3 regions of the Brenneria sp. L4-2C genome follow, and region 1 is predicted to be linked to each of the others. Evidence: predicted binding sites of a transcription regulator. Region 1 holds the regulator's gene; each other region holds the start of a gene.

Region 1 (10,891 bases):
GTCCACCGATAACCGGTACGTTGATCTCTTCCGGCTGCTTGCCTTTAAGTTCGGCAACAAAGGTATTGGAGCGGATAATGTCCAGCGTGGTCACGCCGAACAGTTTGTTTTTATCGTAAACGCCGGCTTTCTTAAGCACTTCGGCCGCAATAGCGACTGTCGTATTGACGGGATTGGTGATAATACCGATACAAGCCTTTGGACAGATGCTGGCAATTTGCTCAACCAAATTACGGACGATCCCCGCATTAACATTAAACAAATCAGAACGGTCCATACCCGGTTTACGGGCTACGCCGGCGGATATCAGCACGATATCCGCGCCTACCAGCGCAGGCGTTGCATCAGGGCCACAGTAACCTTTGGTTTTTACTGCGGTGGGAATATGGCTCAAATCGACCGCAACGCCCGGCGTTACCGGCGCGATATCGTAAAGAGATAATTCTGAACCAGAAGGAAGCTGGGTTTTGAGGAGGAGAGCAAGGGCCTGACCAATACCGCCGGCTGCTCCAAGAACTGCTACTTTCATCCTAAACTCCTTATTATCGTAAAGTACAAGAATGCCGCGAATTCGTTTAATCAAAGAATTAACACAAGAGAAAAAAATAAAGCGTATTCGCTTACCGCCAGTGGATATGACTTAAAGACCGGGAATACCCTATGTCTATAATAATAAACCATAAGCGGCTATTAATTAGAAAGGTAAGTAAAGTTAGTAGGCTTCAGGTTAATAACGTCACGCTCGGTTATGGACAGTAAACCAAAGCGCCGCTGTGTATGCATTATCATTATATGAACAACATCATTTTGATAACATTTAATTCACCTTTATGTGACTTGTAACGCATTTTTCAGACTTAGCGGCTTGCCTTACCACTTTCAGCAGCGCTTTTGAATCCGGCCGGAAACCACAGCCGACGATGATATACGCATATTGGTTGCATAAAAATTCACTCATCTGCATAATCATAATAAAGCCAATAAACCATTAAATCGGTGCAGAATGCGTAATTCGACAAAACAAGAAGATTTGGTCAGAGCGTTCAAAGCGCTGCTGAAAGAAGAAAAATTCAGCTCTCAAAGCGAAATTGTTCAAGCTTTGCAAGACGATGGATTTGAAAACATCAATCAGTCCAAAGTCTCGCGCATGCTGACCAAATTTGGCGCCGTGCGGACGCGCAACGCCAAAATGGAAATGGTTTACTGCCTGCCGGCGGAACTCGGCGTCCCCACCACCACCAGTCCGCTCAAAAATCTGGTGCTGGACGTCGATTTTAATGACGCCGTCGTGGTTATCCATACCAGCCCAGGCGCAGCTCAGCTTATCGCCCGCTTGCTTGACTCTCTGGGCAAGTCGGAAGGCATTCTGGGCACCATCGCCGGCGACGACACCATCTTCACCACACCCGCCAGAGGATTCAGCGTCAAACAGCTCTATGAAGCCATTTTGGTGCTGTTTGAACAAGAGCTTTAACGGCAACGGCCAGCCAGTACCGTTCCGACGTCGCATCTCGGCGGTCGCCCCGCATTTCGGCTGATTACTCTCCGATGGCGGGTAACTCAGCCAGTGGCCAACGCGGTCTCACCCTCACGCCGAGATCCTCGGTCACCCCTTGTTGCAGGCGAATGGCGCCCGCATAGGCAATCATCGCGCCATTGTCGGTACAAAACTCAGGCCGGGCATAGAATACGCTCCCTCCACGTTTCGTCATCATCTCGCCCAGACGCTGGCGCAACGTACGATTAGCGCTGACCCCTCCCGCCATAACCAGCCTGTCAAAACCGGTTTCGTCCAGCGCGCGACGACATTTAATCGCCAGCGTATCCACGACGGCATCCTCAAAAGCGCGCGCAATATCCGCCCGGGTTTGTTCGTCATCGCCATTATTGCGGATCGTATTGGCGGCGAACGTTTTCAGACCGGAAAAACTGAAATCCAGTCCCGGGCGATCGGTCATAGGACGCGGAAAGGTAAAGCGCGCGGCGTCGCCGCCCTGAGCCATTTTCGACAGCATCGGCCCGCCTGGGTAATCCAGCCCCAGTAGTTTGGCCGTTTTATCAAACGCCTCCCCCGCGGCATCATCAATGGACTCGCCAAGCAACCGATACTCGCCGATACCGGTTACACTGATCAACTGCGTATGGCCGCCGGAAACCAGCAACGCGACGAAAGGGAATGCGGGAGGATGCTCTTCCAGCATCGGCGCCAGCAGATGCCCCTCCATGTGATGCACCGCAACAGCCGGAACATTCCAGGCAAACGCCAATGCTCGCCCGACGGTGGCGCCGACCAATAGCGCCCCCACCAGACCGGGACCGGAGGTATAGGCGACGCCGTCAATATCGCCGGCGTTTAAATCGGCTTCGCGCAGCGCCGCCTGAATCAACGGCACGGTTTTACGCACGTGATCGCGGGAAGCCAGCTCAGGAACGACACCGCCATAATCGGCATGGAGTTTTATCTGGCTGTATAACTGATTAGCGACCAAACCGGCCTGAGTGTCATAAATGGCAATTCCGGTTTCATCACAGGATGTTTCGATACCCAATACGCGCATTGCTGTTCCTACTTTTATTACGGTACAAGCTCGGGCTGAATGCAGCTTGCTTCATGCGGCGGATAGTCTACCATAAGCATCCCGGTTTCTGCGCTGGCGGAGGTTGAGTGTTTTATGATCGCCCGGCCCTTTACAAGGGCGCCCTGTTTGCAGTAGAATTCCGCACCATTTTGAAAAGGCTGGCACAAGGCCAGCGGCAAACCGAATTTATTGAGGTGAGAGGCACATGCCGGTAATTAAAGTACGTGAAAACGAGCCGTTCGACGTAGCTCTGCGTCGCTTCAAGCGTTCCTGCGAAAAAGCAGGTGTTCTGGCTGAAGTTCGTCGTCGTGAGTTTTATGAAAAACCGACTACCGAACGTAAGCGCGCTAAAGCGTCTGCGGTAAAACGTCACGCGAAGAAATTGGCTCGAGAAAACGCACGCCGCACTCGTCTGTATTAATTTTCAGGAGGTTTTACCTCCACCGCGTGATTAATCCGCAGACTTAAGTAGTTGCATACGAAGGCCGTGCTTCCGAAAGGAATGCGCGGCTTGCTGTCGTTTATAAGCTATCGTTTATAAGTTAAGAAACAGGGGCTTATGGCTGGACGAATTCCACGCGTATTTATTAATGATCTGCTGGCTCGCACCGACATCGTCGATCTCATTGATGCGCGTGTCAAACTGAAAAAGCAGGGCAAGAATTATCACGCGTGCTGCCCGTTCCACCACGAAAAAACCCCCTCATTTACCGTAAACGGCGATAAGCAGTTCTATCACTGTTTCGGCTGTGGCGCTCATGGCAACGCCATCGACTTTCTAATGAATTATGATCGTCTTGAATTCGTTGAAAGTATTGAAGAATTAGCCGCCGCATATGGCCTTGAAGTACCCTATGAAACCGGCACCGGCCCAACCCAGCTTGAGCGTCATCAACGACAAAGTTTGTATGAGTTGATGGGGCAACTGAGCGAGTTCTATCAGCAGGCGCTGAGTCAGTCTATCGGCTCGCAGGCGTTGCATTACCTGCAACAGCGCGGGCTGAGCGCCGAAGTGATTAGCCATTTTGCCATTGGCTTCGCACCCGCCGGCTGGGATAACGCCTTAAAGCGCTTCGGACGCAACAATGATGACCGCAGCACATTGAACGATGCGGGCATGCTGGTGACTAACGAACAAGGGCGTACATACGACCGTTTTCGCGAACGCGTCATGTTCCCTATCCGTGATAAGCGGGGACGGGTGATTGCCTTTGGCGGACGGGTATTAGGCGACGGCGTGCCGAAGTATCTGAACTCGCCGGAAACGGAAATTTTTCATAAAGGCCGCCAGCTCTATGGCCTGTATGAAGCGCAGCGCAACCATCCTGAACTGAAGCGGTTGCTGGTTGTTGAAGGGTATATGGATGTGGTTGCCCTGGCGCAGTTTGGTATTGATTATGCGGTTGCGTCGCTGGGAACCTCCACGACGGCCGACCATATTCAGTTGCTGTTTCGCGCCACCGACCAGGTCGTCTGCTGTTATGACGGCGACCGCGCCGGACGAGAGGCGGCATGGCGCGCGTTGGAAACTGCGCTACCCTACTTAAACGATGGTCGGCAGCTACGCTTCATGTTTTTGCCGGATGGCGAAGATCCCGACACGCTGGTTCGTAAAATAGGCAAAGAAAGCTTTGAACAGCGAATGGAACAGGCTTTACCCCTGTCGCAGTTCCTGTTTGAAACCTTGCAACAACAGGTGGACATGAGCTCGCCCGATGGTCGGACGAAGCTCAGCACGCTGGCGCTGCCCTTGATTGGTCAGGTTCCAGGTGAAACGTTACGCTTATATTTACGTCAGCAGTTGGGCAATAAACTGGGGATTCTGGACGACAGCCAGCTAGACCGGCTGCTGCCGAAAGTGGCCGAACATGCTCTCCCCTACCAGCCGCCGCAGCTAAAAGTCACAACTATGCGTATACTTATAGGGCTATTAGTTCAGAACCCGAGGCTTTCAGCGGAAGTACCGGAATTGGCGCTGGAAGGAATAGAAGAGAGCAAAGTGGCTGGCCTGAGCCTGTTTCAGGATTTGGTAAAAACCTGTAATGCCAGTCCGGGAATGAATATGGGTTTGCTGCTCGAAAAATATCGAGACAGTAAATACCGGAAGCAGCTTGAAACCATGGCTTCCTGGAACCATATGATTGATGAAGATGAACTGGACGACAAATTCAGGATCAGCCTGGCGGAACTCTACGATCAACTGCTGAGTCAAAGGCAGGAAACATTAATCGCCCGCGAAAGAACGCATGGGCTTAACGCCAAAGAGAAAAAAGAGCTTTGGTCATTGCAACTGGCTTTAACCAGAAAAAACTGATTACCGAGGCTTAATTGCCGATAAATAGCAGGGTAGAACCTTGCAAAGAGCCGCTACAGGGTCCGCGGCGATTAGAAAAAAAGCCCTAATGTTATTGTTGGCGAATGACGCCGACCAACACCAACCCAAATACTCTGAAGTGTGGATACCGTCTTATGGAGCAAAACCCGCAGTCACAGCTAAAGCTACTTGTCACCCGTGGTAAGGAGCAAGGCTACCTGACCTATGCTGAGGTCAATGACCATCTGCCGGAAGATATCATCGACTCCGAGCAGATCGAAGACATCATCCAGATGATTAACGACATGGGCATCCAGGTGATGGAAGAAGCACCTGATGCAGATGATCTGTTGCTGGCAGAAAATACCAACGACGCGGATGAAGACGCGGCAGAGGCTGCTGCTCAGGTGTTATCCAGCGTTGAATCGGAAATCGGCCGCACCACCGATCCGGTTCGCATGTACATGCGTGAAATGGGTACCGTTGAATTGCTGACGCGTGAAGGCGAGATCGATATCGCCAAGCGTATCGAAGACGGTATCAATCAGGTTCAGTGCTCTGTTGCCGAGTATCCGGAAGCGATCACCTATCTGCTGGAACAGTACGATCGCGTCGAAGCCGGCGAAAGCCGCCTATCCGATCTGATTACCGGATTCGTCGACCCGAACGCGGAAGAAGATATCGCGCCAACGGCCACTCACGTCGGTTCCGAACTCTCCACGGAAGAGCTGGATGACGACGACGATGATGAAGACGACGACGATAGCGATGACGACAACAGCATCGATCCTGAACTGGCTCGTCAGAAATTCGCCGAATTGCGTGAACAATATGAAACGACGCGCCAGGTTATTAAGGCCAACGGCCGCAGTCATGCAAAATCGGCACAGGAAATTCTGAATCTGTCCGAAGTCTTCAAACAGTTCCGTCTGGTGCCGAAACAGTTCGATTTCCTGGTTAACAGCATGCGTTCAATGATGGACCGCGTGCGTACCCAGGAACGCCTGATCATGAAGCTGTGCGTTGAACAGTGCAAAATGCCGAAGAAAAACTTCGTCACCCTGTTCGCCGGCAATGAAACCAATGACTCCTGGTTTGTTGCCGCCGTCGCCATGGCTAAGCCCTGGTCTGAAAAGCTGAGCGTCGTGGAAGAAGACGTGAAGCGCAGCCTGCAAAAACTGCATCAGATTGAAGAAGAAACCGGTTTAACCATTGAACAGGTCAAAGACATCAACCGTCGCATGTCGATCGGCGAGGCGAAAGCACGTCGGGCGAAAAAAGAGATGGTTGAAGCGAACTTGCGTCTGGTTATTTCCATCGCCAAGAAATACACCAACCGCGGCTTGCAGTTCCTCGATCTGATTCAGGAAGGGAACATCGGTCTGATGAAAGCGGTGGATAAGTTTGAATATCGCCGCGGCTATAAGTTCTCGACCTATGCCACCTGGTGGATCCGTCAGGCCATTACCCGTTCCATCGCAGACCAGGCGCGCACCATCCGTATTCCGGTGCATATGATTGAGACCATCAACAAACTCAATCGTATTTCCCGTCAGATGTTGCAGGAAATGGGCCGTGAGCCAACGCCGGAAGAACTGGCTGAACGCATGCTGATGCCGGAAGATAAAATCCGCAAGGTGCTGAAGATCGCCAAAGAGCCGATTTCGATGGAAACGCCGATTGGCGATGACGAAGATTCGCATCTGGGCGACTTTATCGAAGATACCACGCTGGAGCTGCCGCTGGATTCCGCCACATCGGAAAGCCTGCGTTCGGCGACGCACGACGTGTTGGCCGGTCTGACCGCGCGTGAAGCGAAAGTTCTGCGTATGCGCTTCGGTATTGATATGAATACCGACCATACGCTGGAGGAAGTCGGTAAGCAGTTTGACGTTACCCGTGAACGTATTCGTCAGATCGAAGCGAAAGCGTTGCGTAAACTGCGTCACCCAAGCCGTTCTGAAGTGTTGCGCAGCTTCCTGGACGACTAATTCGTTAGCGGTATGATGTCTCTGAAATAACCCCGGATTACCGGGGTTATTTTTTATCGACCTTACCAACCAGCCCGTTTTTTATCTGCTTTCATATAGCACTTGATACAACGCCTGATAAGACTCGACCAGCGACGCCAGCGTCGCACGGTTCAGTCCGCTGGGATTCGGCAGCACCCACACCTGCGTTTTGCCGATCGTCAACGTCTGACGCCCCCATTCAACCTTCCTGATGCCGAAAGCCTGGCTGAACGCTTGCTTGCCCAATACCGCAAGCGCCTGGGGCTGATAGCGCTTTATCTTTTCAATAACGGCTTCACCGCCCAGTGAAAGCTCACTCCGTTTCAATTCAGTCGCTTCCACCGTAGGGCGATCCACCAGCATGGTGATGCCGCATCCGCTATCCAACAGATGCCGCTCCTCTTCAGGCTTGAGTAAACGTGCGGTGAATCCGGCCTGATGGATCACTTTCCAGAATCGATTGTTCGGATTGGCGAAATGATAACCATGATGAGCGGTCGATAATCCCGGATTGATGCCGCAGAAAACGACCTGAAGATTGGTTGCCAGAATATCCATGAACATGACGTCCCCTTTATGGCGTACTTTCCGCTGTTATCGCAAAATCTGACAATAATAACAACAAGCTATCCTGCATAGAAAACAAACATCCGGCCGAACAGCTATAGACCTCCCCCCACAGATTACCGTATAATCGTCGCCCGTCCGGCCCCTTAGCTCAGTGGTTAGAGCAGTCGACTCATAATCGATTGGTCGTTGGTTCAAACCCAACAGGGGCCACCAGAATTTCAAGGAGTTAGATGAGAAATCATCTGACTCCTTTTTTTTCCTGATTTTTGTCCGGGCAAGCAAGATAGCGATACCTATCCGGTTACGACAGTCGCGGGTTACGAACTCCGCGGAAACCGTACCGTCGCAAACACCAGTTCATCGCCTTGATGATGCGCGTAAACCGGCTCATCTGCCTGCGGGGGCGGATCTACCGGGTCGCCCACGGACGTTTCCACCAGTAATGCGGCAAGTCTTGCCATCAGGCGCGCGGGCAACTCATCACTCACCGCATAGGTCACCGATTTCGCTTCACGGGTGGCATACACCAGCCCCGCCTCACGCAATACCGCCAGATGTTGGGAAAGGTTCGGCTGACGAATGTTCAACTGAGTTTCCAACGCCGATACCGTTTGCGGCTGTTGATGCAGCAACAATGCAATATGCAGTCGGATCGGATGCCCCAGCAGCCGCAGCAATGCCGCCATCTCTTCGCATTGAGTTTCCGTGATCATCGCGGGTTTCCTTTTTCCGCGGATTGTGGATTCGTACAGGTTTTGTAATACCAGTCTGGCGCATTGTCATCCCCCAGCCGGGCGAGCGCGCCTTCCACGGTACGCGGCGGCGGCACAATAATGTCCTCGCCGGGCTGCCACTCCGCCGGCGTATAATACGGCAGCTCATAACTGAGCTTTATCGCTTCAAGCTGGCGCAATAACTCCTGAATTGAACGGCCCGTAGAGATGGGATACCAGTTGATCGACTGAATAACCCCTTTGGGATCAATAAGAAATGTTCCCCTTACCGTACCCGATGAATGTGAGTTACGCGACAACATGCCAAACGCCCGCGCCACGGCCATTGAAGGGTCTTCGATCAGCGGGAAAGGAATATCGACATTGAAATTGACCTTAATGCTATTCAGCCAGGCAAGGTGCGAATAAAGCCCGTCGACCGATAATCCCAACAACTGGCAGTTCAGCGCTTCGAAACGCGCGACATTCTGGGCAAAGGCGATCAACTCACTGGTACAGACGGGCGTGAAATCCGCAGGGTGTGAAAACAACAGCACCCACCGCCCGCGATAATCACTCAGGCGGATGTCGCCATGGGTCGATCGGGCGACAAAATCAGGAGCTTCATCATACAAAAATGGCGGGATGCTACAGTCAGGCGATGGCGTATCTTGTTCTGTCCGGATCATAAATCATTTTCTCTGTATACATTCAACACATTCAATATTTCATATATATAAACAGCCGTCACGGGATTGTTTTATGCATATATCAGCAAAACAAAGCTTTTTTATGTCGTTTTCATATCAATATCGCTAAGTGATAGTAGGTAAAAGGCGACATCGCTGCGTTACTTCGCCTTATACATATAAAAATACTTAATTGAGAACACCTGCTATGCATAACACAACACCGGGGCTGATCGTGCCGCCCCTGACGCCGTTCGACGCACAATTGCGCATCGACGAAACCCTGCTACGCCGTCAAATTGACTACGTAGTGGAAGAGTGCGATGCCAACGTTGTCATCGCCGCGGGCGTAGAAGCCCAGGAATATACCTGCCTGACGCTGGAACAGCGTAAGTGGCTGATTGCCAGAACCATTGAGTTTGTCGATGGCCGTCGCCCTGTTGTCGCCGGCATTTCTCATCCTTCATTTCGTATCGCGCTGGAACTGGCCCACCATGCGGCTGCGCTGGGCGCGCAGGGCGTACAGCTTCTCGCGCCTCAGCGCCCTTCCGGCGGCATTCCGTCCGGCGACGACCAGATAAACTACTTCTCTTATATCCTGCGTGAAACAGACCTGCCCGTCATGCTCTACCTCAACGCCGGGCCGGGTGCGGACGTCTCCATCGATACCACGATCGAACTGGCTCGCCTGCCGGGCATTGCCTGGATTAAAGAGAGTTCACGAGATTTATCCCGGGTGTCGCGTCTTATTGAGCAAATAGATAAAGCCGGACTGGCCCGCTATTACACCACAATGCAGATGTTGCTTATCACCCTTGAGTTGGGCGGTTCCGGCGCCACCATGCCGCCCCCAGCCGCCGTGCTGGGGCGTAAATTAATCAACGCCTGGCAGGCAGGCGACCACGCGCGCGCGCGCGCGTTACAGCGCCAGTTTTCGGTGTTTCCCGCCCAGTGGATGAAACACGGTCTGACACCGGTAATGAAAGCCGCACTGTGCTGGCTGGGCGAATCTATCGGTGACCCCTATCCCCCTTTTGCGCCGTTACGCGGCCAGGATAGGGAAAGTCTGGAGCAATACCTGAACACCACCGATTTAACGCGCCAGGAGAAATAACATGCTTAACATTAAACGCTTATCCATCACCGAAGCCGATGTGTTGATTGAAGGGGCCGTGCTGAAATCCCAGGAGCTGGATATTCCGATGTGCATTGCGGTAACGGATGAGTCCGGCCACTTGATTGCCTTCCGTCGTATGGATGGCGGCAAAATCACCAGTATTTCCATTGCGGTGGATAAAGCCTTTACCGCCGCCACTGCCCGTAAACCTACCCATATTTACAACCAGTTGTGCGTTTCCGGGCAGCCGACGTTCGGAATCCATATTACCAACGGCGGACATTTCTCGATTATTGGCGGCGGATTTCCGGTCACCGTCGAGGACGATATTGTCGGCGGTATCGGCGTCAGCTCCGGTACGGCGGCAGAAGATAGGGTGGTGGCTGAAGCCGCTCTGGCGTATTTCCATCGGCAATTGCGGTATACCCCATGATGCTGAAGATAGACGCACTGGACTTTGCCGCCAGCGGACAGCAGATCCTGCAAAACGTCAGTCTGCATGTGGCGCAAGAAGAGTTTGTCAGCATCGTTGGCCCCAGCGGTTGCGGCAAAAGCACGCTGCTAAATTTTATCGCCGGGCTGGCCCCGCTACAGGCGGGCGAAATCACGCTGGCGCCTCATACGTTGGGTTATATGTTCCAACAGCATGGGCTGCTGCCGTGGCGTACCGTGCGCGACAATGTGGCGCTGGGGCTGGAAATCATCGGAGCGGAGCAGGCGGATATCCGCGCCCGTAGTGAGCAGATTATTGCTGAAATGGGGCTTGCCGGTTACGAAGATCACTATCCGGCGCAAATTTCCGGCGGCATGTGTCAGCGCGTGTCGCTGGCGAGAACCCTGGTCACCAGACCTGATCTGATCCTGATGGATGAACCCTTTGGCGCCCTCGACGCCCAG
Region 2 (10,891 bases), on a different contig from region 1:
AGCCCAGCCCGCGCTGCAACTCTGGCTGACGGGCGACGACGCTATCGGCGTGGGCGACTATCAGCAACTCATGGCCCGGCAATGCGCCGCGCAAATCAGGGACTGGCTGGCGGCCAGTCAGCGCGGCGAGGCCTGGCTGGAAGATGGAAAGACGCGGCGTCTGGTGCAGGCGTCGGATATGAGCATTCTGGTGCGCAGCCGTCATGAAGCCGCGCTGATCCGCGACGCGCTCGGCAGTTTGTCGATCCCGTCGGTTTATCTTTCCAACCGCGACAGCGTTTTCACCACGCCGGAGGCCCGCGACATCCTGTGGCTGCTACAGGCGGTGCTGACGCCGGAGCAGGAAAGAACGTTGCGCAGCGCCATGGCGACCGCCCTGATGGGATTGGATGCGCCGGCGCTGGATGCGTTAAGCCGCAGCGAAGCCGTATGGGATGCGCTGGTTGATGAGTTCGTCGGCTACCGGACGCTTTGGCAACAGCGCGGGGTGCTCCCGATGTTGCGCGCGTTGATGAGCCGCCGCCAACTGGCGGAGAATCTGCTGGCCAGCGCCGACGGCGAGCGCCGTTTGACGGATATTCTGCATATCGGCGAATTATTGCAGGACGCGTCCTCGGCGCTGGATAGCGAGCACGCGCTGGTGCGCTGGCTGTCGCAACAGATCACGCAGCCAAACCCGCAGGCGGATAATCAGCAGCTTCGTCTGGAAAGCGACCGCCATTTGGTACAGATCGTCACTATCCATAAATCCAAAGGGTTGGAGTATCCGCTGGTTTGGCTGCCGTTCATCAGTAATTTCCGCGAGCAGACGCAGGGCATTTATCACGACAGAAGCACCTATCAGGCCTTACTGGATCTGGATAACAGCGACGAGAGCCAAACGCTGGCGGAGGAAGAGCGTCTGGCGGAAGATCTGCGTTTGCTGTATGTGGCGCTGACCCGTTCCATCTATCACTGTAGCGTCGGCGTGGCGCCGCTACAGCGCTCGCGCAAGAAAGCGGCAAATAGCGATATGCATCAGAGCGCGCTGGGATATTTGCTCCAGCGCGGAGAGGCCGCGGATGCGGCGACGTTGATCGCCGAGCTGGAAGAGATGACCGGCGATGGCGTGGTATTAACGCCGGTACGGCCCGGCGATACGCTTGCCTGGCGGCCCAATGAGCCGGATAAAGCCGAATTGCTGGCGCGCCGCAGCGAACGAACGCTGCGCGATGGCTGGCGGGTGACCAGCTATTCCGGGTTGCAGCAACACGGCTCTTCCGCCGTTCAGGAGCTGATACCGCGTCTGGATATCGAGGCGATGGGCGAGCGTCAGGAAGCACCGGAAACGCAGTTTACGCCGCATACTTTCCCGCGCGGCGCAACTCCCGGCACATTTTTACATAGCCTGTTCGAGACGCTGGATTTCACCCGGCCGGTCGATGAAAGCTGGCTGGCCGAACAGCTGCGCGCGCAAGGACTGGAAGATATCTGGCTGCCGGCGCTGCGGCAGTGGATGAATGCGGTGCTGACCACGCCGCTTAACGAGGATGGAATAACCCTATCCGCGCTGGACTCCCGACATAAGCAGGCGGAACTCCAGTTTTATCTGCCGATCCAGGCGCCGATGCAGGCGGCTCAGCTCGATCGGCTGGCGAAACGCTATGATCCTTTGTCGGCCCAGTGTCCGCCGTTATCATTTCAACAGGTCAAAGGTATGTTGAAAGGGTTTATCGATCTGGTATTCTGCCGGGCAGGGCGCTATTACCTGCTGGACTACAAATCCAACTGGCTGGGCGCCGATGCCGGCGCCTACACGCAATCCGCCATGACGCAAGCCATGGCGGAGCATCGTTACGATTTGCAGTATCAGCTTTATAGTCTGGCGCTGCACCGCTATTTGCGCCATCGCATTGCCGATTATGAATATGAACGCCATTTCGGCGGCGTATTTTATCTGTTTCTACGCGGCGTGGATGAAAACGCGCCCGGCAACGGGGTGTTTTATTTCCGGCCGCCGGCGGCCTTTATCACCGGATTGGATCGGTTGTTCGCCGGCGAGCCGATACAGGATGCCAGCCATGATTGAGCTACTCGAAACGGCGTTGCAGCGCCGGCTTTTGCGCCCGCTGGATATTCAGTTCGCCAGAATGTTGGCGGAGGACGGCAATCCTCAATTGCTGCTGGCCGCGGCTTGTTTAAGCGCGCAGTCCGGCGCCGGGCATGTTTGTTTGCCGCTGGAAGCTTTACAGCCTGCGCGGTTGTTCGACGGCCGCGATCGCGAATTGGCGCAGTTGGTATGGGAGGCGGCCGGCAGCCTGGGCGTCGCCGGTTGGCGACGGAGTTTGCTGGCTTCCCCGGCGGTCGGCGCCGGCGATAGTCCGACGCCGCTGATATTGCAGCAGCATAACCTCTATTTGCAGCGCAGCTGGCAGAGCGAAGGGCGGACGGCACGCTTTATCGCCTGTGAATATCAGGCAAGCCCGGTCGACGAGCAGCGTATTCGCGCGGTGCTCGATGACCTGTTTCCGCCGGTCGACGGCGAAATTGACTGGCAGAAGATCGCCGCCGCCGTCGCGCTGACCCGGCGTATCGCCATTATTTCCGGCGGGCCGGGAACCGGGAAAACCACCACGGTCGCCAGACTACTGGCCGCGTTGATTCAGCTTAACGCGGGGAAGGCGTTACGTATCCAACTGGCCGCGCCGACCGGGAAAGCGGCCGCGCGCTTGACGGAGTCGCTGGGGACGGCGTTAAGCCGCCTCGCGCTGAGCCAGGCGCATCGCGACTGTTTTCCCCACGAGGCGACCACGCTGCACCGCTTGCTGGGCGCGGTACCCGACAGCCAGCGCTTGCGCCATCATCAGGGGAATCCGCTGCACCTTGACGTACTGGTGGTGGATGAGGCGTCGATGGTCGACCTGCCGATGATGGCGAACCTGATCGCCGCGCTGCCCGAGCAGGCTAAGGTTATCTTTCTGGGCGATCGCGATCAGTTGGCTTCGGTAGAGGCGGGGGCGGTGCTGGGGGATATCTGCCGCTTTGCCGAGTCGGGCTACAGTCGGACAAGAGCGCAACAGCTACAGCGGCTGACGGGCTGTCGACTTGACGATGACGGGCATGAAAATCTCACCGTCGGCGACAGCATTTGTTTGCTGCGCAAGAGCTACCGTTTTGACCAACATTCCGGCATCGGGCAATTGGCGCTGGCGGTGAATAATGGCGACGATAGACGGGTGCTGGCGGTATTGAACGGCGCATTTACGGATATCACCTGTGACCCGCTGGCGGCGACGGAGGATTACCAGCAGATGATGGCGCAGTGCGTCGCCGGCTACCGGCATTATTTACGGCTGATTGCCGCCGACGCCGCGCCGGAAGCGGTTCTGCTGGCTTTCCAGCGTTATCGCCAGTTGTGCGCGCTGCGTGAAGGGCCGTTCGGCGTGTCGGGACTCAACCAACGCATTGAGCAGGCGTTGCATAAAGCCGGCCTGATCCAGCGCAGCCGTAACCCGCTTAATCGCTGGTATATCGGCCGGCCGGTGATGATCGAGCGTAATGACGCGCTGCTGGGATTATTTAACGGCGATATTGGCATTGCCATGATGAATGAACAGGGAGAACTGCGGGTTTATTTCCAACTGCCTGATGGTAAAACCAAGGCGGTGGCGCCGAGCCGGTTGCCTCCGCATGATACCGCCTACGCCATGACGGTTCATAAATCGCAAGGGTCGGAATTCGAGCATACCGCGCTGGTATTGCCGAACCAATATCTGCCGGTATTAACGCGGGAACTGGTTTATACCGCCATCACCCGCGCCCGTCGGCGTTTGTCGCTGTATGCGGATACGAAAATTCTGTGCCGGGCGGTGAAAACGCCGACGCAGCGGCATAGCGGGCTGGTAGAGCGCATCATGGCGCTGACGTCGCCAAAATAAAAGCGATAGTCCGGCGTAAAAACATGGCGTGCGCGAGGGGAATGGCGTGCGACCTCGACCCCGTAGCAGCATGACGACTGTTACGGGGCCGGGTGATGGACATCAGAGATCCAGCACCAGAATTTTAGAACGGCGCTGGTAGTTATACAGTTCCTGTTTTTTTCTCGGCAGCATTTTTACTTCAGCCAGCAAAAATCCGCGCTCCTGGAACCAGTGAATACTGTGAGTGGTGAGGACAAAAAGCTTTTTCAGCCCTTGCAGACGCGCTTGCGCGGCGATGCGCTGTAGCAACATATCGCCGCGTGAAGAGCTGCGATAGTCAGGGTGTACCGCTACGCAGGCCATTTCACCGATGCTCTCTTCCGGGAACGGGTAGAGCGCGGCGCAGGCAATGGTCAGGTTATCGCGTACGACGACGGTGAACTTATCGATCTCCATTTCCAACTGTTCGCGTGAACGTCTGACCAGAATGCCTTGTTGTTCCAGCGGACGAATCAGCTCCAGAATGCCGCCGATGTCGTTAATCGTGGCCCGACGTACCTGTTCGGCGCTTTCCATCACGATCTGCGTGCCGATGCCGTCGCGGGAGAACAGCTCTTGCAGCAAGGCGCCATCGACCTGATAGCTGATCAGATGGCTGCGACGTACGCCGCTGCGGCAGGCCTTGACCGCGCCGCGCAGGAACCTGACGGTGCCGGACTGGTAATCGCCTTCCTTCTCCAGGGCTTCGATACGCTGCTGCGCTTCATCCGGGAATAGCTCGGAAACAATCTTGCCTTCTTCATTGGTCACGCCTTGCGAAGAGCAGAAGCCGATCATTTTTTCCGCTTTCAGTTTGATCGCCAACTGGGTGGCGACTTCCTCGGAAGTCAGATTAAAACTCTCCCCGGTGACGGAAACCGCTACCGGTCCGAGCAGGACAATCGCGTCATTGTCCAGCTGGCGGTGCAGGGCATCTTCATCAATACGGCGAATACGCCCGCTGTGGCAGTAGTCGACGCCATCATCCACGCCGAGCGGCTGAGCGATGATAAAGTTTCCGCTGACGACGTTAATGTGCGCGCCTTGCAACGGCGTGTTATTCAGGCTCATGGACAGGCGGGCGGTAATGTCCAGTTGCAACATCCCGGCGGCCTGTTTAACCAGTTCCAACGTCGTACTGTCCGTGATGCGGATATTTTTATGATAAAGCGGCTCGTAGTGGTGCGTTGTCAGATTGCTGTCGATCTGAGGACGGGCGCCATAAACCACCACCAGCTTGATTCCCAGGCTGTGTAGTAGTCCGATATCGTTGATAATATTGGTAAAGTTTTCATGTTCGATGGCTTCACCACCCAGCATGATGACAAAGGTTTTGCCACGGTGGGTATTGATATAGGGAACCGTGTGGCGAAAGCCCTCGACCAGTTCTGTACTACGCTCCTTCACTGCGACTCCTAATTGAATTTTTATTCGTAATTTTTGTATTTTTATTCTTTGTGAGATAAAAGGCAAGGGGTAAGTCATGCGCAAATTTCATGTCGTCGTCATTTGCGAGACACCGGGGACAATGCGGGAAAATTATTTTTGCATGACACCAGAGTAGAGATTAGTTAAAGTTTTCGGCAATTTCACTATTTATGCTTTCCGCATTTGGCCCTGGCACTGTAATCAGACTGGAGTTGCATGTCTCATTCGAATCACAATCTGACTCGGCGGCGCCTGCTGCAAAGCGCCGCGGCAACCTGGCTATTAAGTGTGAGCGGCGTCGGCATGGCCGCTGTCGCGCAGGTGATTGCCGTGCGCGTTTGGCCTTCGTCTTCCTATACCCGGGTAACGCTGGAATCCAGTCAGCCGCTTAAATATAAGCAGTTCACGCTCGGCAATCCGGACCGGATTGTGGTGGATATTGAAAATATTCATCTTAATAGCGTCCTGAAGACGATTTCCAGCCAGTTTCACGAAAACGATCCGTTGGTTAAGAACGCCAGAATCGGTCAGTTTGATAAAAATACCGTGCGGTTGGTGCTGGAGTTAAAACAAGGCGTTGATGCCAAAATTTTTACGCTGAGTCCGGTCGCCGGGTTCAGGCATCGTCTGGTGATGGATCTTTACCCGCTGCCGGGGCGCTATGACAACGAAGAAGATCCGCTGCTGGCGCTGTTGGAAGATTACAACAAGGGCGATCTGGAGCGGACGTTGCCGGCAGAGGCGCCGCAGGCAGGGAAGGCCGGGCGCGATCGCCCGCTGGTCATTATGCTGGATCCCGGCCACGGCGGCGAGGATCCCGGCGCCATCGGCAAAAATAAAACCCGCGAAAAAGATATCGTGCTGCAAATTGCCCGTCGTTTACGTACCTTGATCGAGCGCGAACCGAATATGAAAGCGTATATGACGCGCAATGAAGACGTGTTTATTCCATTACGCGTGCGGGTCGCCAAAGCGCGTAAGCAGCGAGCCGACCTGTTTATCTCCATTCATGCGGATGCGTTTACCAACCGCGCCGCGCGGGGGTCGTCGGTATTTGCGCTGTCTAAGAAAGGGGCGACCAGCACCGCCGCGAGATTTCTGGCGCAGACGCAGAACGAATCGGACTTAATCGGCGGGGTGAGCATGAGCGGCGATCGTTATCTGGACCACACCATGTTTGACCTGGTTCAGACCCTGACCATCAATGATAGCCTGAAGTTCGGTAAGGAAATATTAACCCGCCTGGGCAAGGTGAACCGGCTGCATAAAAATAGCGTCGACCAGGCTGGGTTTGCCGTGCTCAAAGCGCCGGATATTCCATCCGTTCTGGTGGAAACGGCATTTATCAGTAATCTGGAAGAAGAACGCAAATTGCGCACCAGCCAGTTTCAACAACAGATAGCCCAATCGATTCTGGATGGGATCAAAGCCTATTTCGCCAGTCAGACAAGGCGCTAGCGTGATATCGACTACGGGGGATGTCGCCGAACGCGATGCGGTATAAATGACGCATGCGCCAGTGGAAGCGTCAGAAAGGCAAAAGTTTCAGACTGTTGACAAACCTATCCATGCTCACCGCTCGACGCGCTTTGTCATCAACCTCAGGTTTCCGGGCGAGTTTTTTGACGTCGCGTCAGCGACGGCCCGCGAGGCGATCGCCAGGCAAAAAAAAACACCCGTTAAGGGTGCTTAGTTTTCGATAATCAATTGGTTGCGGGGGCCAGATTTGAACTGACGACCTTCGGGTTATGAGCCCGACGAGCTACCGGGCTGCTCCACCCCGCGTCCGTCTTGATCTCGTACTTCTTTCTTCTTTTTGATGGCCTATTCACATCAATTGGTTGCGGGGGCCGGATTTGAACCGACGACCTTCGGGTTATGAGCCCGACGAGCTACCAGGCTGCTCCACCCCGCGTCCGTGGATGCGCACTATACTCTCCATGAGCTTCCATGCAACCCCTTTTTGCAAAAAATATGAGATAAACCGAGTGGTTGCTGAATTTACCGCCGGATGGGGCGTTTTTTAAACATGCCGGCCGGTTTTTTGCCGGCGGGCGCCACTGCCTGCCTTCCCGTGAGCCGCCGCTGGGTGGCGTTAAAAAATGCGGCCGGCGCCTTCAGCCCGTCGATAAACCAGGCTAGCCATTTTCACCGCCTGACGTCCCCGTTCCTGCTATCCTTTTTTATCGGACGTCGTTTCTTTCTCTATAGGTGTTTGTTATCGTTCGGCGGTGGATCCGTCGATGTCAAAAGAGAGTGCAAAAAAGATGAGAGGATGTTGGGGAAAATATTTGCTGACCGGCGTGGTGATTGCCATTCTTGCCGGATGTCAGTCCAGACCCACCGATCGTGGACAGCAGTATAAAGATGGACACCTCAATCAGCCTTTGGAACTGGTGAATGAGCCGAATGCAACCGGCAAACCCGTCAATGCCAGAGACTTTGCCGATCAGGTTACTGAAATCAGGAATGCCTCGCCCAATCTGTATACCAGCAACAATAGTACCTTTCAGGCGATACAGAACTGGATGCTGTCGGGCGCCGATACCCGCGAGCTGGGCAAGTTTGGCCTGAGCGCCTGGCAAATGGAAGGCGTGGACAACTTCGGCAACGTGCAGTTCACCGGCTACTATACGCCGGTTCTGCAAGCCCGCTATACCCGTCAGGGGGAATTTCGCTACCCGCTGTATGCCATGCCGGCCCGTGGCAAGAAAAATCGTCGGCTGCCGGATCGGGCATCCATTTACGCCGGCGCGCTGAACGATGATTTAGTCCTCGCCTGGACTAATTCGCTGGTGGATAACTTCATGATGGAAGTACAGGGCAGCGCCTATATTGATTTCGGCGATGGCCGCCCGCTGACGTTTTACGGTTATGCCGGTAAAAATGGCCACGCCTATCGCAGTATCGGCAAAGTGCTGATCGACCGCGGCGAAGTGGCGCGTGAAGATATGTCCATGCAGGCTATTCGTCAATGGGCCGAACAGCACTCGGAATATGAGGTTCGCGAACTGCTGGAACAAAATCCGTCCTTTGTATTTTTCAAACCGATGATGACCTCGCCGGTGAAAGGGGCGAGTGCGGTGCCGTTGGTCGCCAAGGCGTCCGTAGCTTCCGACCGTTCGCTGATCCCGGCCGGAACGGCGCTGCTGGCCGAGGTTCCCTTATTGGATAATGACGGGAAGTTCACCGGCAAGTATGAAATGCGTCTGATGGTGGCGTTGGATGTCGGCGGCGCAATTAAAGGGCAGCACTTCGATATTTATCAGGGCATCGGTCATGAGGCCGGCCATGCGGCGGGTTTCTATAACCATTATGGCCGCGTATGGGTCTTGAAAAATAACCAAAGTAATGGAACCTTGTTCAGCGCTTCTCAGGCAGGCCCGTTAACCAGCAGCAATAGTTCGGGATCGCTATTGGTCGGCAATTCGCAGAATTAACATATCTTTTCTGACCCGCGGCGGGAAAATTGCTCTGCGGGTCAGCGCCGTTTCTTTTTTTTATCGCTTGGCGAAAATAGACTTTCCGCCGCGCCGTTATTTCGTCCGGCGCAACCGACTCGTTTTCATCACCCTGTATGTTATATCAAATCAAAAATAACCTGCTATTTGCAGGGATATTTTTTTGCCCGGCGAACGAATATATCAGGAGATGCTATTTACGCGCCGTATAAGGCTTCAGACCGCAGGCGCGCTGGCCTTGCGCGCTTACTGACGTAAGCCGCGTTGCCGCGACGCGCATTCTTTTATCTATTTCATTATGTTTATTATGGTTATTTGCGTCGGTCATTAATTTATTGCCGATAATTAACTTTTGTTAGCTGATTTATGACTGTTTATATAAAACTATTCACTGTTTCCCTGATTGGGTATAGTTCAGGCTATTATATATCCTGCTCATTATTCATGAGGTCGTCATGTCGATTAAGCGTTATCCACACCTGGCTCACTGGGGAGCGTTTACCGCCGTTGTTGAAGATGGGAAATTGATTCGCTGCGAGCCATTTGCGGACGATCCCGCCCCTTCCGCCATGCTTGATTCCATTGTGCCGCTGGTCTATTCGGAACGCCGGATCCGGCGGCCCGCCGTACGCCGCTCGTGGCTGCAAAAACGTGAAAAAAGCGATGGGTCGCTGCGCGGCAAAGAGGATTTTATTGAGGTCGACTGGGATGTCGCGCTGGATCTGGTGGCGGAAGAGAACCGCCGCGTTCGCGAACGTTATGGCGCCGATGGGCTATTCGCCGGTTCTTATGGCTGGTCTTCCGCCGGGCGTTTTCATCATGCGCGTTCTCAGGTGCGCCGTTTCTACTTTGCCGGCGGCGGCGCGGTGGATCAGCAGGGTAACTACAGCTGGGGCGCGGCGCAGTTTTTTCTGCCGTATGTGATCGGCACCTTCCATCCGCTGACCGGCAAGGTGACGGAGTGGCGCAGCGTCGCCGAGCATTGCGATATTTTCCTCGCGTTTGGCGGACTGGCGCTGAAAAATGCGCAGGTGGCTTCCGGCGGCGCCGGGCATCATACGCTGAAACCGGCGCTGGAAACCCTGGTGGCGAAGGGGATCCCGGTAATTAATATCAGCCCGATGCGCGACGACTGTCCGGCATTCGTCAATGCGGAGTGGATCCCTATCCGTCCGAATACCGATGTCGCCCTGATGCTGGCGCTGGGATATGAAATTCAACGTCTGGGCGCGGATGACAAGGACTTTGTGCAACGCTACTGCGTCGGCTATGAACAACTGACGGATTATCTTAGCGGCCGCAGCGACGGCACGGCGAAAACGCCGGCCTGGGCCAGCGCTATCACCGGCATCCCGGCCGAGCGCATTGAGCGACTGGCGAAGCAGTTGATCGGCGTGCGCAGCTTTATCACCTGCTCCTACTCCGTTCAGCGCGCGCACCGCGGCGAACAGCCTTACTGGATGATGATTGCCCTGTCGTCGATGCTGGGACAGGTTGGCTTGCCGGGCGGCGGGTTCTCGTTTGGTCATGGTTCAATGAACAGCGTCGGCAATGAACGTATCGCCACGCCCGCGCCGAAGTCGCCTTCCTGCGCTAATGCCGGTCGGGCGATCCCTGTCGCGCGTATCGCCGATATGTTGCTTAATCCCGGTCAGGAATATCGCTTTCAGGGAGAAACGCATACCTATCCGGATGTGCATTTGATTCACTGGGCCGGCGGCAATCCTTTCCATCATCACCAGCAGTTGAATCGGCTGGTGGAAGGGTGGAGCAAGCCCGATACGGTGATTGTGCAGGATATCGTCTGGACGCCGGCGGCGCAGATGGCCGATATCGTGCTGCCGGTGACCACGACGCTGGAGCGCAACGATATCGGCGGTTCTTCTCGCGATCGCTTTATTTTCGCCATGCATCAGGCGATTGCGCCTCAGCATCAGGCGCGCCATGATTTTGACATTTTCAGCGAACTGGCGGAACGGCTCGGTTATTGGGGCGATTTCACGCAAAACCGCAGCGAGCGCGAGTGGCTGACCACGCTCTATGACGAGTGCCGCGCAGGGCAGA
Region 3 (10,891 bases), on a different contig from region 1:
ACAATAAAAGCCCCGACCAGCATATAAGGCCGTTTCTTTTTCAGATCCTCCGGCGTCACCACCCCGCTCCAGCACAGCAACACGATCGCAATAGGCACTTCAAATGACACGCCGAACGCCATAAACAACGCCATGACAAAGTCCAGGTAGTTGTTGATATCGGTCGCAATCAGCACGCCCTCGGGCGCCGTTTTGGCGAAGAAGCCGAATGCCAGCGGGAAAACAACGAAATAGGCAAACGCCATACCGGCATAGAACAACAGGCTGCTGGAAACCAACAGCGGCATCATCAACCGGCGTTCATGCTTATACAGCGCCGGCGCGACAAACGCCCAGACCTGATACAACACCAGCGGCGCCGAGACAAACACCGAAACAATCATGGTGAGCTTTATCGGCGTGAAAAACGGCGAAGCCACATCAGTGGCGATCATACTGGCCCCTGCCGGCAGCTTTTCAATCAGCGGGGCCGAAACCAACTGGTAAATGTCATTAGCAAAGTAAATCAATGCCAGAAACACCACCAGCACACAAATAATACTGTTCAGCAACCGCTTGCGCAGTTCGATCAGATGACTAATCAGCGGTTGGGTATCTTCAGCGGTCATAAACTAACGATCATCACTTGGTTGACGGGCAGAAACGGCAGGAGACTGCTCAGGTTTGATTTTGTTATCCACCACCGGGACAGGCGCAGTCCGGTTATCCTCAGATTCATGACTGACCGCAACCGGCGAGGGCGTTTTTTCCGCCTCAATCACGCCGTCATGCACCGCCTCGGGATCGTTCAGCGGCTCATAAGACGTCGGTTCCGCGGTCTTCGCCTCATTCTGCGACGATTGCTCGCCATAGCCGCGTTTCATCGCTTCCGCCGCTTCCTTCAGCTCGTCCATGGAAGCTTTCAACTCCGGCGACAAATTTTGCAGGCCGGCTTTTTCCACTTTCTTGAGGCTGTCCTGCAACTCCTGTAGCTTCAGTTCCTGCGACAGCTCATTTTGAACCGTGGACGCCAGCGAACGCAGGGTTCTAATCCACCCGGCTACGGTCCTTACGGCTACCGGCAAACGTTCTGGTCCAAGCACGACCAAACCGATCACCATGACTAATAGCAGTTCACTAAACCCAATATCGAACACCGATTATACCTGCTCTTTATGCTGGTTCTTTGCGTCATCCTTCTTGGCTTCAGGCTGTTGGTCTGCTATCGATTTAGTCGCAAAATCAGCGTCCTGCTGAGCTTTATCAGCGGCAGACGGCTGCTCGTCGCCCATCGCCTTTTTAAAGCCTTTGATGGATGCGCCGAGATCGGAGCCCAATGTCCTCAGCTTGTTGGTCCCAAACAGTAATACAACGATTACTGCGATGATCAACAAGTTCCAAATACTAATACCGCCCATAACGTTTACCTCTTTCAAAAAGGGGGTCACCAAGATTACCCCCATTATAGAAGATAATCTTGCTATGCATTATGATCTGCTTCAACGAGTTCGCCGCCAGCCGATAACCCAGGCGACAACCCCCGCGGCCATCAGACCAGAAGGTATAACATCCGCTTCCACGTGGCTGACCAGCAACAACGTACCGCTGATTAACAACGTGGCGCCGATTCCCAGCAGGTAACGGGATTGTCCCTGTCTGACATGCTGCGTGCGCAGTTCATCAGCCAGTTTATCCACACTCTGCCGTAATATGCGATGCTGGCGTAAACCGTCATAAAACAATTCGGGAATATCCGGCAGTTTTTCCGCCCAGAACGGCGCTTTTTCTTTCAAGGCCCGAACCATAGCCGGCAAACCGACCTGTTCTTTCAGCCAATTTTCTAAAAATGGTTTGGCCGTTTTCCAGAGATCCAACTGCGGATAGAGCTGGCGTCCAATCCCTTCGATATACAGCAGCGTTTTTTGCAACAGCACGAGCTGGGGCTGAACTTCCATATTAAAGCGGCGAGCCGTGTTAAAGAGGTTCAATAATACATGACCGAATGAAATTTCCGCTAACGGCTTTTCAAAAATCGGCTCGCATACGGTACGAATCGCGAATTCAAAGTCTTCGACGTTGGTATCCGCCGGCACCCAGCCTGAATCCACATGCAGCTCAGCCACTTTACGGTAATCCCGATTGAAGAACGCAATAAAGTTTTCCGCCAGATAGCGCTTATCTTCTTTATTCAGCGAACCGACAATGCCGCAGTCGATACCAATATACTGCGGATCTTCCGGGTGTTCGTCGTTAATGAAGATATTGCCGGGATGCATATCGGCATGAAAGAAACTGTCGCGGAACACCTGCGTAAAGAAAACCTGCACCCCGCGTTCCGCCAGCAACTGCATGTTGGTCCCGTTGGCTTTCAGCGTTTCAACGTCGGAAACCGGAACGCCATAGATGCGTTCCATCACCAGCATACGCTCACTACAGTAGTCCGGATACACTTCGGGAATGTACAGCATGTTGCTATCTTCGAAATTGCGCCGCAGCTGAATCGCATTCGCCGCTTCACGCAGCAGATTCAGCTCATCAAGCAACGTTTTCTCATATTCATGCACCACTTCCCGCGGGCGCAGGCGTCGTCCGTCCGGCAACAGCCTCGGCAGCCAGCCCGCCAGACGCTTCATAAGACGGATATCAGCTTTGATCACCGGTAAAATATCAGGCCGGATAACCTTGATAACGATCTCTTTGCCGGTCTCTTTCAGACGCGCGGTATGAACCTGGGCGATAGATGCCGACGCCAGCGGTTTCACCTCGAAATCATCAAACCACGCCTCCAGAGGAACGCCGCCCATCGACAGTTCGATTTGTTTGCGCGCCAGCATGCCATCGAAAGGCTCGACCCGATCCTGCAACATCGCCAGTTGATCGGCGATCGCCGGCGGGAACAGATCGCGCCGCGTCGACATCATCTGGCCGAACTTGATCCATACCGGGCCAAGTTCCTGCAATGCCAAACGTAAACGCACGCCCAACAGCTTATCGGGATGCCGATTGGGCAACCAGAACAGCAAACGGCGGCCAAAGCGCAGCGGGATTGTCAGGCGCATCCTGGGAATGAGCTCATCCAGACCGTAGCTGAGCAAAACGCGCGCGATGCTGTAAAGCCGAATCAGTTCACCGGGCATCATCGTGAGATCTCCAACTTCGCCAGACGCTCAGACAGCTTCTCGGCTGATTTATCCAGTGCGGCGACCTCATCCTGGAACCAGGCATGTTCCAGTTTTCCCGGCGCGAGACGCCATTCTTCGGTCAACGTTTCGGACAAAATATGCTGCTGCCGGCACAAAAGTCGGTTGAATGCGCCCAGCGTTTTTTGCGCCGTCTGGCTTACCCCTTGCGCGACAATATCCCCCAGATAGGGCGCCAGCCATTCCGCCGGATCAAACTCGGCCAAATCAAGCAGCCCGATAAGCTGCTGCGCAACCTGGATATCGCCTTCTATGATCAGATCGCCGCTGCGCATCAGCGAAGACAGGTGTTGCCTATCGCGCAGCTTCATCAGTACCGCTAAACGCGTCTTCAGCCGGCAATCGGCGCCATCTTCCCATTGGCTCAACACGTCAAGCCGATGCTCGCTAAAAACGAGCACCAGCGGCATATCCAGTTCAGCCAGTTCGATTTGCAGCGTTTTTCCAGACAGGCGCTGGCGCGCCGCCTTCATACTGCGGTCACGAAACAGCAGCTGATTCAACGCGGTTTCCAGCGCGGCTGTCAGCACAGACGTTATCAGCATTGGCATTTCCAATCAGAATTTAAAACCACGATGCAGCGCAACAATCCCACCGGTAAGATTGAAATAATTCACGCTATCAAAACCCGCGTCGGCCATCATTCCTTTCAGCGTTTCCTGATCGGGATGCATACGGATCGATTCCGCCAGATAGCGATAGCTGCCGGCGTCGCGCGCCACCATTTCCCCGATTCTCGGCAGAACATGGAACGAATAGACGTCGTACATTTTGCTTAACGGCTTCAATACCGGTTTAGAGAACTCCAGCACCAGCAGACGTCCGCCCGGCTTCAATACGCGATACATGGAACGCAGCGCTTTTTCTTTATCGGTGACGTTACGCAAACCAAAGGAGATAGTGATGCAGTCAAAGAAGTCATCCGGGAACGGCAGCTCTTCCGCATTAGCCTGTACGTAGCTGACATTATTGATAATGCCTTTGTTACGTAATTTTTCGCGCCCGACCTTCAGCATGGAAGCATTGATATCGGCCAAAACCACTTCGCCTTCATCCCCCACGATGCGGGAGAATTTGGCCGTCAAATCGCCGGTTCCGCCCGCCACGTCCAGCACGCGTTGTCCGCGCCGCACGCCGCTGCACTCAATGGTGAATCTTTTCCAGATACGATGGATGCCGAAAGACATCAGGTCATTCATCAAGTCATATTTTGCTGCTACAGAATGAAAAACATCGGCCACCATGACTTCTTTTTCATCCTTGGCGACAGTGCGAAAACCAAAGTCGGTTGTTTTCTCCTGCTCATCTGCCATCTTATCCGCCTACTATTTTGTCAAATATCGAGTCTATTCTGTTAGTGGAAGAGTGTAACAGACCCATATAAAAAGCCCACCGCCTAATACGACAACAGACTCAGGGCGATACCTTTATTCAGTCCGCGCGACAGAAACGCCTAGTGATGTTCCGAGGGCGGATCTGACGGGTCAGCGCCGGCATCTTTCGTCGCGTTCGACTCGGTCAACGCATCCCCGGCGTTCTGCTCATGCGCGGTGGCCCGATCCGCCAGCGACGGGCTGATTGGGCGTTTTACTTCAACGCCCAACGCACGAAACCCCTCGGCCTGGCCAATCAGGTTACCACGCCCGGAGGAAAGTTTATTCATCGCCTGGCGATAGCTACCCTGGGCTTTATCCAGACTTTGGCCCAATGACGCCATATCATCGACGAACAGACGCAGTTTATCGTACAACCGCGCGGCCCGTTCGGCGATCTGCTGCGCGTTGCGGCTCTGTTGCTCATACCGCCACAGATTATTGATAGTGCGCAACGCCACCAGCAATGTCGTGGGGCTAACCAGCATAATATTGTGTTTCAGCGCTTCGTTGATCAACTCGGGCTGACGATCGATGGCCACCAGAAACGCAGGTTCGACGGGAATAAACATCAGCACATAGTCCAGAGAGCGCAGCCCCGGCAGTTGCTGGTAGTCCTTGCCGCCCAGCAGGCGAATATGCCCGCGCACGGAGAGCAGATGATCGTTCAGCGCGGCCAGACGCTCGGCCTCATCTTCGCTATTAAAATAGCGTTCATAGGCCACCAGCGACATTTTGGCGTCAATCACCACATCCTTGCCCTGCGGCAAACGGACTATCACGTCAGGCTGCATACGATTGTTGGCGCCGGTCTGCACGCTGACCTGCGTCTGATACTCATAGCCTTCGCGTAGCCCGGAGGCTTCCAGCACGCGGCTGAGCACCACCTCGCCCCAGTTGCCCTGCGTCTTGTTATCTCCTTTCAGGGCTTTGGTGAGGTTAATCGCTTCGCGCGCCATCTGCGCATTCAGCTGTTGCAGATTACGGATTTCATGCGTCAGGGTATGGCGCTCGCGGGCTTCGGCGCCGAAGCTATCCTGAACCTGACGCCGGAATCCATCAAGCTGTTCGCGCAGCGGCATCAATAAACGATCCAGACTTTGTTTGTTCTGTTCATCCACTTTACGGCCGCTGTGCTCAAAAATCCGGTTGGCCAGATTTTCAAACTGCGTGGTTAAACGCTGTTCGCTGTTCATCAGCAGACGCTGTTTCTCTTCGGCCGCCATGCGCGTCTCTTCCAGCCTGATAGTGACCTCCCGCAGTTCCGCTTCCTGGGCGCTATTCACCTCGCGCAGCGCGCGCAACTCCTGATTTAACTGCGCGCACTCCTCGCGCAGTTGCGCCAGTTGCCGTTGCTTTTCCTGGCCGGCCGCCAGCTGGCCGTGGGCGTTACGCAACGCCAGCTCATTGTCACGCAATTGCTGCTCATACTGTTTTTTTGCCTGCTGACTGTCGCTCAGCAGTTGCTGGGTTTGCTGTAGCGATTGCTCAAGCAACCGTTGTTCGGTCTCATGACGGGACTGCCGCCGCTGGAACGACAGGCTGGCGATAAGCCAGCCGACCAACAGACCGACAAGACCGCCGCCCACGCCATAAAATATGCTGATATCCACTGCGCCTCCACTGGCCGTCACTGCTGCCCGTCAAGGTAAATTGATACTGTATGGATGTCCAGAGACAATTCCGCTCATACAGGGATTTAGGGGGAAACACGGAGAAAAAAAGCGGGAAATGCGGGCATGATTCAGATTTATCAGGCAAATATTGCGGGCCGGTACAGGCCTCAGGTCGCCGATGCGTCGGCGTTGTCGCCCGGCCCATCCCTGGGCCGGGCCTCGTCGCAACCGCCGCAAGCGGCGTTCAACGCAGCGTCATCAGCTCAGACGTTGTTTCGCCTCATCGATGGCTTTCGCGACCTGCTGGGGCGAAACACCCCCTTGTGCGGCGCGTTTATCCAGACAAGACTGCAACGACAGGATGGGATAAACATCATCGCCAATCACGGCGCTGAACTGCTGAAGCTCGGCCAGAGACAGCGCTTCCAGCGCTTTGCCCTGACGAATGGCTTCCACAACCGCTTCGCCGACGATATGGTGGGCTTCACGGAACGGCACGCCTTTCGCAACCAGATAATCCGCCAGTTCCGTCGCGTTCGCATAACCCTGCTCGGCCGCTTCCCGGCAACGAGGACGTTTCACCTGAATGCCTTCCAGCACCAGAGCGGCCATCATCAGGCAGTCATGCCAGGTATCCAGCGCATCGAACAAGCCCTCTTTGTCTTCCTGCATATCCTTGTTGTACGCCAGCGGCAACCCTTTCAGCGTCACCAGCATGCCGCTCAGCGCGCCCTGAACCCGTCCGCATTTACCGCGGATCAATTCCAGCGCATCCGGATTCTTTTTCTGCGGCATTAACGACGACCCCGACGTCACCCGATCGGAAAGCTCGACAAACGCCGATTCGCCGCTGTTGAAGAAAATCAGGTCTTCGGCGAAGCGGGATAAATGCACCATGCCGATAGCGGCGTCAGACAGCAATTCCAGCACGTGATCGCGGTCGGACACCGTATCCAGACTGTTGCGCGTGGCGGAAGCGAAACCTAACCAGCCGGCCAGTTGCTCGCGATCGATAGGATAAGCCGTACCGGCCAATGCGCCGCAGCCCAGCGGACTTACGTCCAGGCGCGTCAGCGTATCGGCCAGCCGGCTTTCATCGCGCGCCAGCATTTCGTGATAAGCCAGACACCAGTGGGCGAACGTCACCGGCTGGGCGCGTTGCAGGTGCGTGTAGCCCGGCATCACGGCGTCCTGATTCGCTTGTGCCGTGGCGACCAGCGCCTGACGCAATTGACGCACCGCCTGTTGCAGTTCGGTCACCTGCGCTTTGCACCATAGTTTAAGGTCGGTGGCGACCTGATCGTTGCGGCTACGTCCGGTATGCAGCTTTTTGCCCAGATCGCCGACTTTTTCAATCAGCTGCTGTTCAACCCAGCTGTGAATATCTTCCGCATCGCTTTGCAAAATCACTTCAGGATCGGCCTGAACCTCGGCCAACAGCGCGTTCAGCGCCTGCTCCAGATGCTGCTGTTCTTGCTCGCTCAGCACATTGACGGTAACCAGCGCTTTCGACCAGCCAATGGAACCAATAATGTCCTGCTCTGCCAGACGGTAGTCGAACCGCAGTGAGTCATTGAACTGTTTAAAACGCTGATCTGCCGCCTGACTGAACCGACCGCCCCACAAAGCCATAACCATTACTCCCAAAATCAAATAAACATCGGTATGGCATCATGCCATACCTCAAAATTGCTTACGCTAAAATACGCGTACCGATAGCCACGCCGTTGAACAGCGCAGGCAGTTGATCGGCATGGCGCCAACTGGCGATATCCACCGGACGACCCAGCGCGCGCGCGGCATCCAGCGCCGCGTTAACCTTAACAATCATGCCGTCGGTAATGATACCCTGCGCGATCAGTTGCTCCGCTTTTTGCGCCGTCATTTCCTCAATGCGCTGACCTTTGCCGTCCAGAATGCCGCTCACGTCGGAAAGCAGAATCAGGTCCGCCCCCAGCGTCTGCGCCAGCGCGGTGGCGGCCTGATCGGCGTTGACGTTCATCAGCTCGCCCTGATCGGTCATCCCGATAGAGCTGATGACCGGCAGGTAGCCCGCGGACAGCAGCGTATTCAGCAACGCGGGCGAACCGGCCGCGGCTTTGCCGACAAAACCCAGTTCCTCGTCCAGTTGCGTCACCTGGGTGCTGCCGCCATCCGCCAGACACAGACCGACCGCGTTAATAGCGTGCTTTTTCGCCCACGACAGCAGCGTTTTATTCGCCGAACCCGCCAACGCGCCGGTAATAACGTCGATCTGGTCGGCGGGGGTGACGCGCAGGCCATTTTTCTTCACGACCGGCAGCGACAGTTTTTTCATCAGATCGTCAACCAGGCATCCGCCGCCATGTACAATCACAAGCGGGCGCTGATGTTGCTGACGATAGGCAACCAGTGCGGTGAAGAGGCGTTCCAGCGCTTCTTCGCTATCCAGTAAAACGCCGCCTAGCTTGATAATTAACGGATTCATTGTTTTCTTCGCGCCTCAGAATGGTAAATAGTCATCAAAATAAAGACTGGGTTAACGGTTTAACCGGCAAATCGGTGATGCCCTTCAGCGACGGCAAAGCGGCAAGCAATTTTCCTGCATCTACACTTTGCGCTGAAACGGCTAAAGCGGTTATGTTCCTTACCAAGGATACCTCAAGGTTTCCTTTTGTTCAGCATTATTGTATTTTTATTCAAAAAAAATGCATGAATATTGATACTATCCTAACCAGAGGCTGTCAACTGTGAAGATGAAATTACCCCCGTTTATTGAGCTATACCGGGCGTTGATCGCAACGCCGTCCATCAGCGCGACCGACAGTGAACTCGATCAAAGTAATCAGGCGTTAATCAATCTGCTGGCCGGCTGGTTTACTGATTTGGGCTTTCATGTTGAAGTTCAGCCAGTACCCGGCACCCGACATAAATTTAATATGCTGGCCAGAATAGGGGAAGGAAAAGGTGGCCTATTGCTGGCGGGGCATACCGATACCGTACCCTTCGATGACGGACGCTGGACGCGCGACCCTTTCACGCTGACCGAACACGATAATAAGCTGTACGGTCTGGGTACGGCCGATATGAAAGGATTCTTCGCGTTTATTCTTGATACGTTGCGCGACCTCGATGCGACGAAACTGACCAAACCGCTGTATGTTCTCGCCACCGCGGATGAAGAAACCACCATGGCCGGCGCCAAATATTTTGCCGAATCCACACAGCTCAGGCCGGACTGCGCCATTATCGGCGAGCCGACCTCGCTGCAACCGGTACGCGCCCACAAAGGCCATATGTCCAGCGCGATACGCATTCAGGGCCAGTCCGGACACTCCAGCGATCCGTCGCGCGGCGTTAACGCCATCGAACTGATGCACGACGCGATCTCCCATCTGCTGGTGTTGCGCAAAACCTTGCAGGAACGCTATCACAACGCCGCGTTCGCCATCCCCTATCCGACCATGAATCTGGGCCATATTCACGGCGGCGATGCGTCGAACCGTATCTGCGCCTGCTGTGAGCTGCATATGGATATCCGTCCGCTGCCGGGCATCACGCTCAACGATCTGAACGGCCTGCTGTCGGACGCGCTGGCGCCGGTCAGTCAGCGCTGGCCGGGACGGCTGACCATCAGCGAGCTGCACCCGCCGATCCCCGGTTATGAATGCCCGGCGGACCATCATTTAGTCTCGGTGGTGGAAAAGTTGCTGGGTACGCAAACCGAAGTCGTCAATTACTGTACCGAAGCGCCTTTTATTCAAGAGCTCTGCCCGACGCTGGTGCTGGGGCCGGGATCGATCGATCAGGCGCATCAGCCGGACGAATTCCTCGATACCGCTTTTATCAAACCGACGAGAGAATTAATTTCGCAGATGATCAAGCATTTCTGCCACCCGTAACCCTGCGACTTGCGGCCTTATCCATCCGCAAAGCGGATAAGGCCGTTTGAGAGAACCAATGAAGAAAAAAGATTTTATCGCCCAGGATCTGTTAAGCAAAATCTATCAGCACAGCGACCCGCTGCCGGAAAAGCTGCCGCCGGAACGCCAGTTGGCCGAAGAATACGGCGTGTCGCGCTTCACGATCCGCAACGCATTGGAAAAGCTCGCCAGCATTGGCGCGATTTCTATGGTACAGGGCGCGGGGAACTTCATTAATCAGGGCGTGCGCGGCAATCCGCTGGTCTATAACTCCATTACCGAAAAGAAATTCAACCAGATTTCATTCCGTTTGCTCAGTCTGCATAAACGCTGCCCGAATCGGGAAGAGCAGCAGATATTCGCCCTCCCCCGGGATTCCTTTATCTGGGAATTCCGTCGCCTGCGCTATGTGGATAAGCGCAAGGTGCAGATTGAGATATCGACCATGCCGGCGGCTGATTTCCCTGATATCAATCAAAAGATTATTGAGAGCTCCATCCAGCAGTATGTGCTCAGCAAAGGCTACGCCATTTCCCATTCACTGACGCATTATCAGGCCGTCACCGTGAATAAAGCGCAGGCTGAACTGCTGGACTGTAAAAAGGGCATTGCCGCCATGCATATTATCAACCGGGGGATCCTGCAAGGCGGCCGGGTCTATGAGTCCAGCGACATTATTGATATCAACTATTCCTGCGCCTATGTCATTCCCTTCAATCAGGATAACCTGACGTTCCGCCAGTCCCCGTGATCGCCGCCTACGGCGTGTGAATGGCGCCGTCCGGCAACCGGCTCTGCGTCCACTCATGCGGGCGATAGAC

What was found. The regulator ArgR, encoded in region 1, controls arginine synthesis, uptake and breakdown. The targets are predictions, from matches to a motif close to ANTGAATAAAAATACANT.
Positions count from the first base shown of each region.
Region 2: the regulator ArgR is predicted to act here: its motif matches at 5,378-5,395, upstream of argA (amino-acid N-acetyltransferase).
Region 3: the regulator ArgR is predicted to act here: its motif matches at 8,834-8,851, upstream of argE (acetylornithine deacetylase).

Region 1 covers NZ_JBEIAC010000005.1:114,716-125,606, reverse strand. Annotated here, with positions in the region: gene mdh (malate dehydrogenase) at 1-529, opposite strand, end outside; gene argR (transcriptional regulator ArgR) at 1,004-1,474, shown strand; gene tsaD (tRNA (adenosine(37)-N6)-threonylcarbamoyltransferase complex transferase subunit TsaD) at 1,539-2,558, opposite strand; gene rpsU (30S ribosomal protein S21) at 2,785-3,000, shown strand; gene dnaG (DNA primase) at 3,139-4,893, shown strand; gene rpoD (RNA polymerase sigma factor RpoD) at 5,049-6,884, shown strand; gene mug (G/U mismatch-specific DNA glycosylase) at 6,966-7,469, opposite strand; tRNA gene ABRZ26_RS10045 (tRNA-Ile) at 7,613-7,688, shown strand; gene ABRZ26_RS10040 (ArsR/SmtB family transcription factor) at 7,793-8,188, opposite strand; gene ABRZ26_RS10035 (peroxiredoxin) at 8,185-8,877, opposite strand; gene ABRZ26_RS10030 (dihydrodipicolinate synthase family protein) at 9,086-9,991, shown strand; gene ABRZ26_RS10025 (GlcG/HbpS family heme-binding protein) at 9,993-10,427, shown strand; gene ABRZ26_RS10020 (ABC transporter ATP-binding protein) at 10,424-10,891, shown strand, end outside.
Region 2 covers NZ_JBEIAC010000003.1:344,620-355,510, reverse strand. Annotated here, with positions in the region: gene recB (exodeoxyribonuclease V subunit beta) at 1-2,068, shown strand, start outside; gene recD (exodeoxyribonuclease V subunit alpha) at 2,061-3,917, shown strand; gene argA (amino-acid N-acetyltransferase) at 4,020-5,345, opposite strand; gene amiC (N-acetylmuramoyl-L-alanine amidase AmiC) at 5,583-6,824, shown strand; tRNA gene ABRZ26_RS07685 (tRNA-Met) at 7,075-7,151, opposite strand; tRNA gene ABRZ26_RS07680 (tRNA-Met) at 7,205-7,281, opposite strand; gene mltA (murein transglycosylase A) at 7,634-8,806, shown strand; gene ABRZ26_RS07670 (molybdopterin guanine dinucleotide-containing S/N-oxide reductase) at 9,283-10,891, shown strand, end outside.
Region 3 covers NZ_JBEIAC010000013.1:9,703-20,593, forward strand. Annotated here, with positions in the region: gene tatC (Sec-independent protein translocase subunit TatC) at 1-608, opposite strand, end outside; gene tatB (Sec-independent protein translocase protein TatB) at 612-1,136, opposite strand; gene tatA (Sec-independent protein translocase subunit TatA) at 1,140-1,397, opposite strand; gene ubiB (ubiquinone biosynthesis regulatory protein kinase UbiB) at 1,479-3,119, opposite strand; gene ubiJ (ubiquinone biosynthesis protein UbiJ) at 3,116-3,724, opposite strand; gene ubiE (bifunctional demethylmenaquinone methyltransferase/2-methoxy-6-polyprenyl-1,4-benzoquinol methylase UbiE) at 3,737-4,492, opposite strand; gene rmuC (DNA recombination protein RmuC) at 4,633-6,165, opposite strand; gene argH (argininosuccinate lyase) at 6,427-7,800, opposite strand; gene argB (acetylglutamate kinase) at 7,862-8,635, opposite strand; partial or broken gene ABRZ26_RS17220 (N-acetyl-gamma-glutamyl-phosphate reductase) at 8,688-8,792, opposite strand; gene argE (acetylornithine deacetylase) at 8,898-10,049, shown strand; gene ABRZ26_RS17230 (GntR family transcriptional regulator) at 10,108-10,821, shown strand; gene ABRZ26_RS17235 (enolase C-terminal domain-like protein) at 10,829-10,891, opposite strand, start outside.